Linked DNA regions of Proteiniborus sp. DW1. The protein of the gene in region 3 binds, or shares a complex with, the protein of the main gene of each other region. Links are inferred from orthologs where the notes say so. Each region holds a gene or a part of one and is shown on either strand. Other genes may lie near its edges. The genes, in order: dnaX, holA and holB.

Region 1 (3,138 bases), on a different replicon or contig from region 3:
GTAGAAGTAGATTTAGAAACAGGAAAAGTAGATGTAGTTGAATTTGTAGGAGTAGTAGATTGCGGTACACCTATAAACCCAATGCTTTCAAAGGTACAGGTTGAAGGTGGTATAGCAACAGGAATAGGGCTAGCCTTATATGAAGAAGTAAAATATAGCCCGGAAGGAAGGTTAATGACTGATACTCTGATGGAGTACAAGCTTCCAATGAGAAGAGACATTGGGAAAGTAGTTGCAGAATTAGCACCAGGATATGATGCTTCAGGACCTTATGGAGCTAAATCTATAGGAGAAGTAGTAGTAAATCCGGTAGCTCCAGCGATTATGGATGCTATATATAATGCTTGCGGAATCAGGATAAGAGACTTACCGGCAACACCAGAAAAAGTATTGACGACATTGTTAGAAAAACAAAGCAATATATAACTAAAATAGGTCGATGTGTTGAACACATCGACTTTTGAATATTTTTGCTCCTTTAATATGTTCAGCTGACAGTACTTGAAATGCCAAGTTCCTATTGTCACTCTGAGTGCAATGAAGAGTTTCGTCATCTTGAATCTTATTACTGTAATCCTAAGCTCTTAGGTAAAGGAATTTTAGTGTTAAAAATCCAACAGTGGTATATGACAAGAAGTTTTGGTATAATATACTTATTAAACACGTGAAGGTGATTGAATGGCTTATCAAGCATTGTATAGGAAGTTTAGACCAAAGACCTTTGACGATGTCATGGGGCAAGAACATATAACTACAACACTAAAAAACCAAATAAAAAATAATAACATAGCCCATGCGTATTTATTTTCAGGAACTAGAGGAACTGGCAAGACTTCCACAGCAAAAGTATTTGCGAGAGCTGTCAATTGTACAAATAGTCATGATGGAAACCCTTGTAATGAATGTGAAGTATGTAAGGGAATACTTGATGAAACTATAATGGATGTCATAGAAATGGATGCTGCTTCTAATACTAGTGTAGAAGATATTAGAGAGCTTAGAGAGAAGGCAAAGTATCCTCCAGCTAAATGCAAATATAAAGTATACATTATTGACGAGGTTCATATGATATCTAAAGGTGCTTCTAATGCTCTTTTAAAAATATTAGAAGAGCCACCAAAGCATTTAATATTCATACTGGCTACAACAGAGCCTCAAAGACTGCCAGCTACAATATTATCTAGATGTCAAAGGTTTGACTTTAAAAGGATAACCATAAAAGATATAATAGAAAATATGCAAAACATATTAGACGAAATAGGCATAAATGCGGACCCAAAAGGTCTAAATCTAATAGCTAGAAATTCAGATGGAGCGATGAGAGATGCCCTTAGCCTTCTAGATCAATGCCTTTCCTTTTCTGAAAAGAAACTGACCTATGATTACATTCTCTCCATACTTGGAGTAGTAAGTAATGATATAATATATGAGCTAACAGATTCAATAATAGGAAAAAATGCAGATAAGGCTCTTGAGCTTATAGAGCAAATAGTTCAAAGTGGGAAAGACATTAATCAGTTTATTAAAGACTTGATACTTCACTTTAGGAACCTAATGGTCATAAAGGTATCTAAAAATGTAGATAGTATGCTTGATGAAACAGAGGAAATGATAGAAAATCTTAAAAAACAGGCTGAAAATATAGACACAAGTGGTATAATAAATATACTTAGAATACTATCAGATGCAGAGACTCAGTGCAAATGGTCGTCTCAGCCTAGGGTAATACTTGAAGTCAGCATCATAAAGATGTTAAACGAAGCTACTAACAATGATTTTGATGATGTGATGACAAGACTTAGAAGGCTAGAAGAAAAGCTTGAAAATGGCACTTTTATTAAAGAGGCAGATTCTAGAAAGCAATCTGTATCTAATACTTCTACTAAGAGTACAGTTTCTGAAAAAGTAGTAGAAAGGCAACAATATATTCCAGTTGCTACTAATCAAAACAAATGCGAATTACGAACAGATATAGATATTAAAGAGATTAAAGATGAATGGAAAAATATATTAAAGGCTACAAGAGTTGAAAGAATATCTCTTCATGCTCTAATTATGGAAGGAAAACCTTTAAGTATAAAGAATAATATATTGACAATAGCTTTTGAAGATGGATTTAGATTTCATAAAGAGGCCATTGAAAAAAGTGAAAATAAGGAGCTTGTTCAGAAAATCATTAATAATTGCTTAAATTCTAATATAGAGATTAAATTTGCAATGGAAGATGACATTGTAGATGTTAATGAAGAAAAGCAGGAAGAGAAACAAGGCGAAGAGCTAATCCAAAAGGTTATTGATACTTTTGGAGAAGAACTAGTAAAAATTGAAGAATAATAAGGAGGTTTTTTTATAATGGCAAGAGGTGGATTCCCAGGAATGGGTAACATGGGAAATATGATGAAGCAGGTTCAAAAAATGCAGAAGCAAATGGCTGATTTGCAAAATGAGCTAAACGAAAGAGAAGTCGAAGCAAGCGCAGGTGGTGGAGCAGTTACAGTTAAGGTTAATGGAAAAAAAGAAGTGCTGGAAGTGACTATAGATAAGGATGTAGTAGATCCAGATGATGTTGAAATGCTTCAAGACTTAATCCTTGCTGCAACAAATGAAGCTTTAAGAAGTGCAGACGAAATGGTTAGTAGGGAAATGCAAAAGATAACTGGAGGTATGAATATACCAGGGTTATTTTAGCAGTTTCACTACAGCTTCCTACCTTTAAGTTTTATCAAAGGTAGGATTTAAATAAGGTGGAGAGTATTCTCCACCTAGTTTTTCTATGTTTAAATGCTGGAAACAGCTTAACTGAAAGGGTGATATAGATGGAGTATTTTGCGCCTCCTTTAGCCAGTCTAATAGAAGAATTTTCAAAACTACCTGGTATAGGCAGAAAAACAGCTCAAAGGCTTGCGTTTTATGTGCTAAACATGAATGCCGATGATGTAAATGAGCTTGCAAATGCCATAGTAAATGCCAAGAGAAATATTAAGTATTGTAGCATATGTAGTAATCTTACAGATACAGATCCATGCTTTATTTGTAGCAATACTAACAGAGATCAAACTACAATATGTGTTGTAGAAGACCCAAGAGATGTTATAGCCTTAGAGAAAACTAAGGAATTTCAAGGATTATATCACGTTT
Region 2 (3,001 bases), on a different replicon or contig from region 3:
GATGCAATTTTTATAACCCACTTCCATGAGGACCATGCTGAAGGAGTGATTCCTCTTATAAATAATATAAGGATTGACAATATTTTTATCGGATATGAGGACAATAAAAACTATCTATACAAGGAAATCATGTATAGTGCAAATAAGTATAACATTAAAGTCAATAAAATATCAGAAGGTGATTTAATTCATATAGATAATTATAATAAAATAGAAGTTTTAAATCCACTTTATAACGTGTCAGCTGATAATATTGAAAATGAAAATAACCTGTCCTTAGCTTTAATTCTAAAATCTTATGGTAAGAGTATATTCTTTACTGGTGATATTGAAAAGGAAGTAGAATACAGGATGGTTAATGATAATAGAATAAATAAAATAGATGTCATTAAAGTTCCGCACCATGGGAGTTCTACATCATCTACCTCAGAGCTAGTAAATAAAATAAAGCCTTCTTATGCAGTAATTCAGGTAGGTAAAAATAACTTTGGCCATCCCAATGATGAAGTATTAGAAAGATATAGACAGATAGGGACACAAATATTTAGAAATGATGAAAATGGTTTGATAAGATTTAAAATAGATAAAGAAGGCATAGAAATATATACATATATCACAGATAAAGTTACATTTAATGATATAATAGAAAAGTATAGGTATGAGTTGTTGTATATGATTATTTATATAGGAATTTCAGTTTTCTTATGTATTATTTATATTGACTGCTATTCTACACCAGAAGAATTACAATTAAAGTGCTGTATTGGTATTTGCAAGTCTTAAGCAATTGGTATAGCTTTCAAAAGAGAATTGATAAAGGAGTGCGTCAGATGGACTATAAGGAGATGCTAAAAGATATTAAAAATGATGAACTCAAAAATGTTTATCTTTTATATGGAAATGAGATGTATTTGAAGGATTATATAATATCTAATATCAAGCAAAAATATATTGACGTAGCTTTTGAATCGCTTAATATGATTTATATTGATGGAAAAGAGACAACTACAGATAAAATAATAAATGCATGTGAAACATTACCATTTATGTCTGATAAGAAAATAGTTGTGGTAGAAGATCTTCCCTTATTTACTACTAAGAAAGAAACCAATAACTTAGATGAAGATGAGCTATGCAACTATTTGGGGAAACTTAATTCATCTACTTGTTTGCTGTTTGTTTTAAATGAAGTTAAAATTGATAATAGAAAAAAAGTGATTAAGATTATTAAGCAAAATGGTGAAATAGTACAGTTATTAAAGCTAAGAGATGCTGAATTAATAAAGTGGACTCAAAGTGTTTTTTCTAGAAATAAAAAAAGTATTTCAAATATAGATATTCAGTTTTTTTTGCACCAAGCTGGATATTACGATTCCAATAATGAGCGTACATTGTATGATCTTGAAAATGAAATTAACAAAATTTGTAGTTATCTCGGGCAAAGAAAAATTGTAGAAAAAGAAGATATTGAAAAAGGAGTAGTCAAGTCGCTTCAAAATAATGTTTTTGCACTAGTAGATGCAATAGGAGAGAAAAAGGTTGATGAAGCCTTATCTATATTTAATGATATGATTTTAGACAATGAACCTATTCAGTTGATTTTTCACATGATAATTAGGCAACTGAGACTGTTGATGCTAACGAAGCTTTATGGAGAAAAGGGGTATAGCCAAGGCGATATATCTCAAAAAATTAATGTCCCTACCTTTGTAGTAAAAAAGCTATTAATGCAAACAAAAAATTTTTCTTCTACAAATCTCAATACTATACTAGAAAAAGCTCTTGATGTTGATAGAACTATTAAAACAGGCAAGATGGAGTGGAGTTTAGCAGTTGAAATGTTCATATCTGAAATAAGTAACTTATATTAAATGAATGGGGAATTTTTATGAATAAAAATTTTAACATCTATGCTAATAAGGCCATTAGAATTATTGTCGTTATTAACTTGATACAGGTGATTTTAGTAACTGGTCTAATAACCGTGTATTTGTTAAGAGACAATCTAAGTTTTTTGCCTATTAATAGCTTTGATTTGCTCCTAATTAGTTTAGTGTCTATTTCTCTAATTAATAATTTTCTCGTTTTGAAGGATATAAGGGTGGTAAGAGATCTAAGTCTGCAAAACAATATGAAAAGTATATCCTTACAAAATATATCAGAACTTAATAATGTATTACGTGCCCAACGGCATGATTTCTTAAATCATCTACAAGTTGTTTATAGCTTAATCGAATTAAATGAATATACTGAAGCTTCTAACTATATTGAGACTGTATATAAAGATATCATAAAGGTAAATAGGTCACTAAAAACTTCAAATGCAGCTATAAATGCACTTTTACAAGCTAAATTAGTAGACTGTGAGAATAAAGATATTTTAGTAGAACTACATATTGATACAAGACTTGAAAACCTAATAGTTCCTGATTGGGAAATGTGTAGAGTTCTTGGAAACTTAATCGATAATGCCATTGATGCCGTAAAAGAGTCAAAGGAAAAAGGATTTATTAATATTGAAATAGTTGAAATAGATTCAAATTATGTTTTTACTATTAGGAATAGTGGAAAATCAATCCCTAAAGAGATGCTGGATAGTATTTTTGAGCCGGGCTATACAACTAAAAGAAATAGAGGAGAGGGTATGGGGCTAGCAATAACTAAGAAAATAACACAAAAATATAATGGAAAGATAACTGTAGATAGCAATCAAAGCGTGACAACCTTTAGTGTCTATATTCCATCTGAATAATAGCTGATGAAAGCGACATATGAGACCTCTAAATGTATTGTTTATTAAATATGTATTTATATATAGATATTATAGATATAATATAAAATTATCTAATAATCATCGGAAGGGAGTGAACATATGGTAATGGCAGAATTAGTCCAAAGTATAGGTATATTATCTGTTATATTTTTCGGCTTAGGATTTTTACTTATGATTATAGAGGTTTTCGTTCCAGGATTTGGAGTCTCAGGCATATTAGGAATTATT
Region 3 (3,050 bases):
CTTACATGCCATATCCTTATAACATAAAAATAGGAGGAGCTACAATATTTGTTTTAGATGTTGATAGATATGAGAGGATATAGGAGGATATAATGAAATATATGCTATTTCATTATATTCTAGTGTGTTTGTGAAAATGAAAGGAGGGTAAAACATGAAACTCGTTATAGCCATTGTTCAAGATGAAGATGCTCCTAGGCTAGTAGATAAATTAATGAAAACCGGATATAGTGTTACTAAGCTTGCTTCTACAGGAGGCTTCCTAAGATCAGGAAACACAACCATACTAACAGGAGTGAAAAAAGAGGAAGTGGATAATGTAATTAAGATAATTGAAGAGCTATGTCGTTCAAGAAAGATGATTACTACTCCTCCACCACCTGTTGCATGGTCATCTGGAATATACATGGCTTATCCAGTGGAGGTTCAAGTAGGGGGAGCCACAATATTTGTAGTAGATATAAGTAGATTTGAAAAAATATAGGAGAGGTTACCTATGAAGATAAATGATGTTATGAATAAATCGGCCCAAGCCATTGATTTACCAAATCCACAAGAAGCTAAAAAAAGGGATATACAACGGTCAAGATTTACTGAAGAGCTGAAAAGAGCTGATGAGTTAACAGTAAAAGAGAGACTTGAAAAACTTCTTGAGAAAATAGATATGCAAGCAGATAGGCTAGCAAAGAATGTTACAATAAAAGAAGTATTAGCATATAAAGCTCTGATTTCTGAATTCTTAAAGGAATCTGTAGATTCAATGGTTAAATTTAAAAAGAGCAATTTTTTGGATAGTAGAGGAAGACATAGAGTTTATGGTATTATTAAAAGAGTTGACGAAGAATTAGAAGGACTTACAAAGGACGTATTATCTAAAGAAAAAGATAACATAAAGATACTAAAAAGACTAGATGATATACGAGGACTCATATTAGACGTATACATGTAAGAGAGGGTTTAATATGGACTTTAATGAAATAATAGGGCATGAAAATATTATTGAAAGCCTAAAAAATGCAATAAGGAATGACTCAGTTTCGCATAGCTATCTCTTTGAAGGACCTAAATCTATTGGCAAAGAAAAGTTAGCTAAAGTCTTTGCCAAAACATTATTATGTCAAAGAGGTGGAGATAATCCATGTAACACATGCCCATCCTGTATGAAAATCGAATCAGGAAACCATCCTGATTTTTATATGGAATACCCAGATAAAGATTCATTTAAGAAGGAGCAAATAGATGAATTGCAGAGGACTATTAGAAAGCTGCCCCTAGAGTCAAATAGAAAAGTCTATATATTAGATGATGTAAACAAAATGACTCAACAAGCACAAAATAGCTTTTTGAAAACCTTAGAAGAACCACCAGCTTATGTAATTATTATACTATTAGCTACTAATGGTTATAGTTTACTTCCTACCATAGTTTCAAGATGTCAAATAGTAAAGTTCACTCCTATAGAGAGGCAAAAAATTGAAAAGGCATTAATCAAAAACTACAATAGGTCAGAAGATCAAGCAAGGTTTATAGCTGTGTTTTCAAATGGTATAATAGGAAGAGCTATAGAATTGTCAAGCTCAGATGAGTTTAAAATGCTTAGAGATGAGACGATAGAAAAGATAGACATAGTTATAAATGGAGATAAATTAAAGGTTTTTTCTGTTAGTGATTTTTTTGAACATAATAAAGACATTATAGACGAAATCTTGGATATAATCTTATTATGGAGCAGGGATTTATTGATATATAAAGAAACAGGGAATGTAGATATTCTTATCAATAAAGATAAGGTGGATTTGATTTTAAACCAATGCAAGAAATTATCAAAGCCTAAAATAATGGATATACTAGATGTAGTGAGAAGGACTAAAGAGGACATCCACTCCAATGTAAACTTTCAGCTTGCAATTGAAGTAATGCTTTTAAATATACAGGAGGTATAGATTATGGTAACAGTCGTAGGAGTAAGATTTAAAAAGGCCGGGAAAATATATTACTTTGATCCAGATAATATAGATATAAAAAAAGATGATTTTGTTATAGTAGAGACTGCAAGAGGAATAGAGTTTGGCCAAGCTGTAGTAGGAATTAAGGAAATAAAAGAAGAAGAAATAGTCCCTCCTCTTAAAAGGGTATTAAGAGTGGCAACAGAGGAGGATATTGCGTTAAATCAGGAGAATATCCAAAAGGAGAAGGAAGCATTTGAAACCTGCCTTAAAAAAATAGAAGAGCATGGTTTGGATATGAAGCTAATAGATGTAGAATATACCTTTGATAACAATAAGGTCATATTTTATTTTACAGCTGATGGAAGAGTTGATTTTAGGGAGTTAGTTAAGGATTTAGCAGCCATATTTAAGACGAGAATAGAGCTTAGACAAATAGGAGTTAGAGACGAATCAAAGATGATAGGTGGTCTAGGACCATGTGGGCGTACTCTTTGTTGTTCAACCTTCCTAGGTGAATTTGCTCCAGTATCTATTAAGATGGCTAAAGAGCAAAGTCTATCACTGAACCCAACTAAAATATCAGGTATATGTGGCAGACTAATGTGCTGCTTAAAATATGAGCATGAAATGTATGAAAAGATATTAGAAAAACTTCCAAGCATTGGTTCAGTAGTAATGACCCCAAATGGAAAGGGTATAGTAGTAGAGACTAATACACTACTAGAAATTGTAAAAGTAAAAGTTAAACTCCCAGACGACACAGAAGATATAATTCCTTTTGTAATCGATGAAATTAAAGAAGTAGAAAAGCCAGCAGCTCCTGTAGATGAAAATATACATATAGATGTTGAAGATATAGAAGATTTAAAGAAACTAGAGGAGTTAATGAAAGACGAATAGACTTTGTTAAATATTTTAAAAATACTTTAATATTTATCGAATAAGTGGTACAATATTAACGAATGAGCGTAAAGTCCTTTTCTAAGGAGGTGAACTCTATGTCATATAAAATTACAGATGCATGTATTAGCTGTGGAGCATGTGAACCAGAGTGCCCTGTGAATGCTATTAGCGCAGGAGACGATAAATACGTTATAGATG

What was found.
Region 1: holB (region 3) and dnaX share a complex: the UniProt entries of both Bacillus subtilis proteins name them as parts of the DNA clamp loading complex. The link is inferred for Proteiniborus sp. DW1 from one-to-one orthologs.
Region 2: holB (region 3) and holA share a complex: the UniProt entries of both Bacillus subtilis proteins name them as parts of the DNA clamp loading complex. The link is inferred for Proteiniborus sp. DW1 from one-to-one orthologs.

Annotation. Positions count from the first base shown.
Region 1 is NZ_FMDO01000028.1:75,602-78,739, forward strand. What follows is about bases 36-3,006. They hold dnaX (DNA polymerase III subunit gamma/tau), read left to right. Parts: upstream 36-678; coding sequence 679-2,334; downstream 2,335-3,006. Other genes in these bases: DW1_RS06195 (xanthine dehydrogenase family protein molybdopterin-binding subunit), read left to right, coding at 36-426; DW1_RS06205 (YbaB/EbfC family nucleoid-associated protein), read left to right, coding at 2,353-2,688; recR (recombination mediator RecR), read left to right, coding at 2,817-3,006. Outside these bases: more of DW1_RS06195, read left to right, coding at 1-35; more of recR, read left to right, coding at 3,007-3,138. UniProt on the Bacillus subtilis protein: Part of the beta sliding clamp loading complex, which hydrolyzes ATP to load the beta clamp onto primed DNA to form the DNA replication pre-initiation complex.
Region 2 is NZ_FMDO01000040.1:18,989-21,989, reverse strand. Bases 17-2,850 are described here. They hold holA (DNA polymerase III subunit delta), read left to right. Parts: upstream 17-830; coding sequence 831-1,871; downstream 1,872-2,850. Other genes in these bases: DW1_RS10295 (sensor histidine kinase), read left to right, coding at 1,889-2,752; DW1_RS10305 (DNA internalization-related competence protein ComEC/Rec2), read left to right, coding at 17-783. Also shown: more of DW1_RS10305, read left to right, coding at 1-16; DW1_RS10290 (NfeD family protein), read left to right, coding at 2,873-3,001. UniProt on the Bacillus subtilis protein: Part of the beta sliding clamp loading complex, which hydrolyzes ATP to load the beta clamp onto primed DNA to form the DNA replication pre-initiation complex.
Region 3 is NZ_FMDO01000003.1:95,594-98,643, forward strand. What follows is about bases 70-2,952. They hold holB (DNA polymerase III subunit delta'), read left to right. Parts: upstream 70-962; coding sequence 963-1,943; downstream 1,944-2,952. Other genes in these bases: DW1_RS00585 (cyclic-di-AMP receptor), read left to right, coding at 70-83; DW1_RS00590 (cyclic-di-AMP receptor), read left to right, coding at 155-484; DW1_RS00595 (YaaR family protein), read left to right, coding at 497-949; DW1_RS00605 (PSP1 domain-containing protein), read left to right, coding at 1,947-2,849; DW1_RS00610 (DUF362 domain-containing protein), read left to right, coding at 2,948-2,952. Outside these bases: more of DW1_RS00585, read left to right, coding at 1-69; more of DW1_RS00610, read left to right, coding at 2,953-3,050. UniProt on the Bacillus subtilis protein: DNA polymerase III is a complex, multichain enzyme responsible for most of the replicative synthesis in bacteria.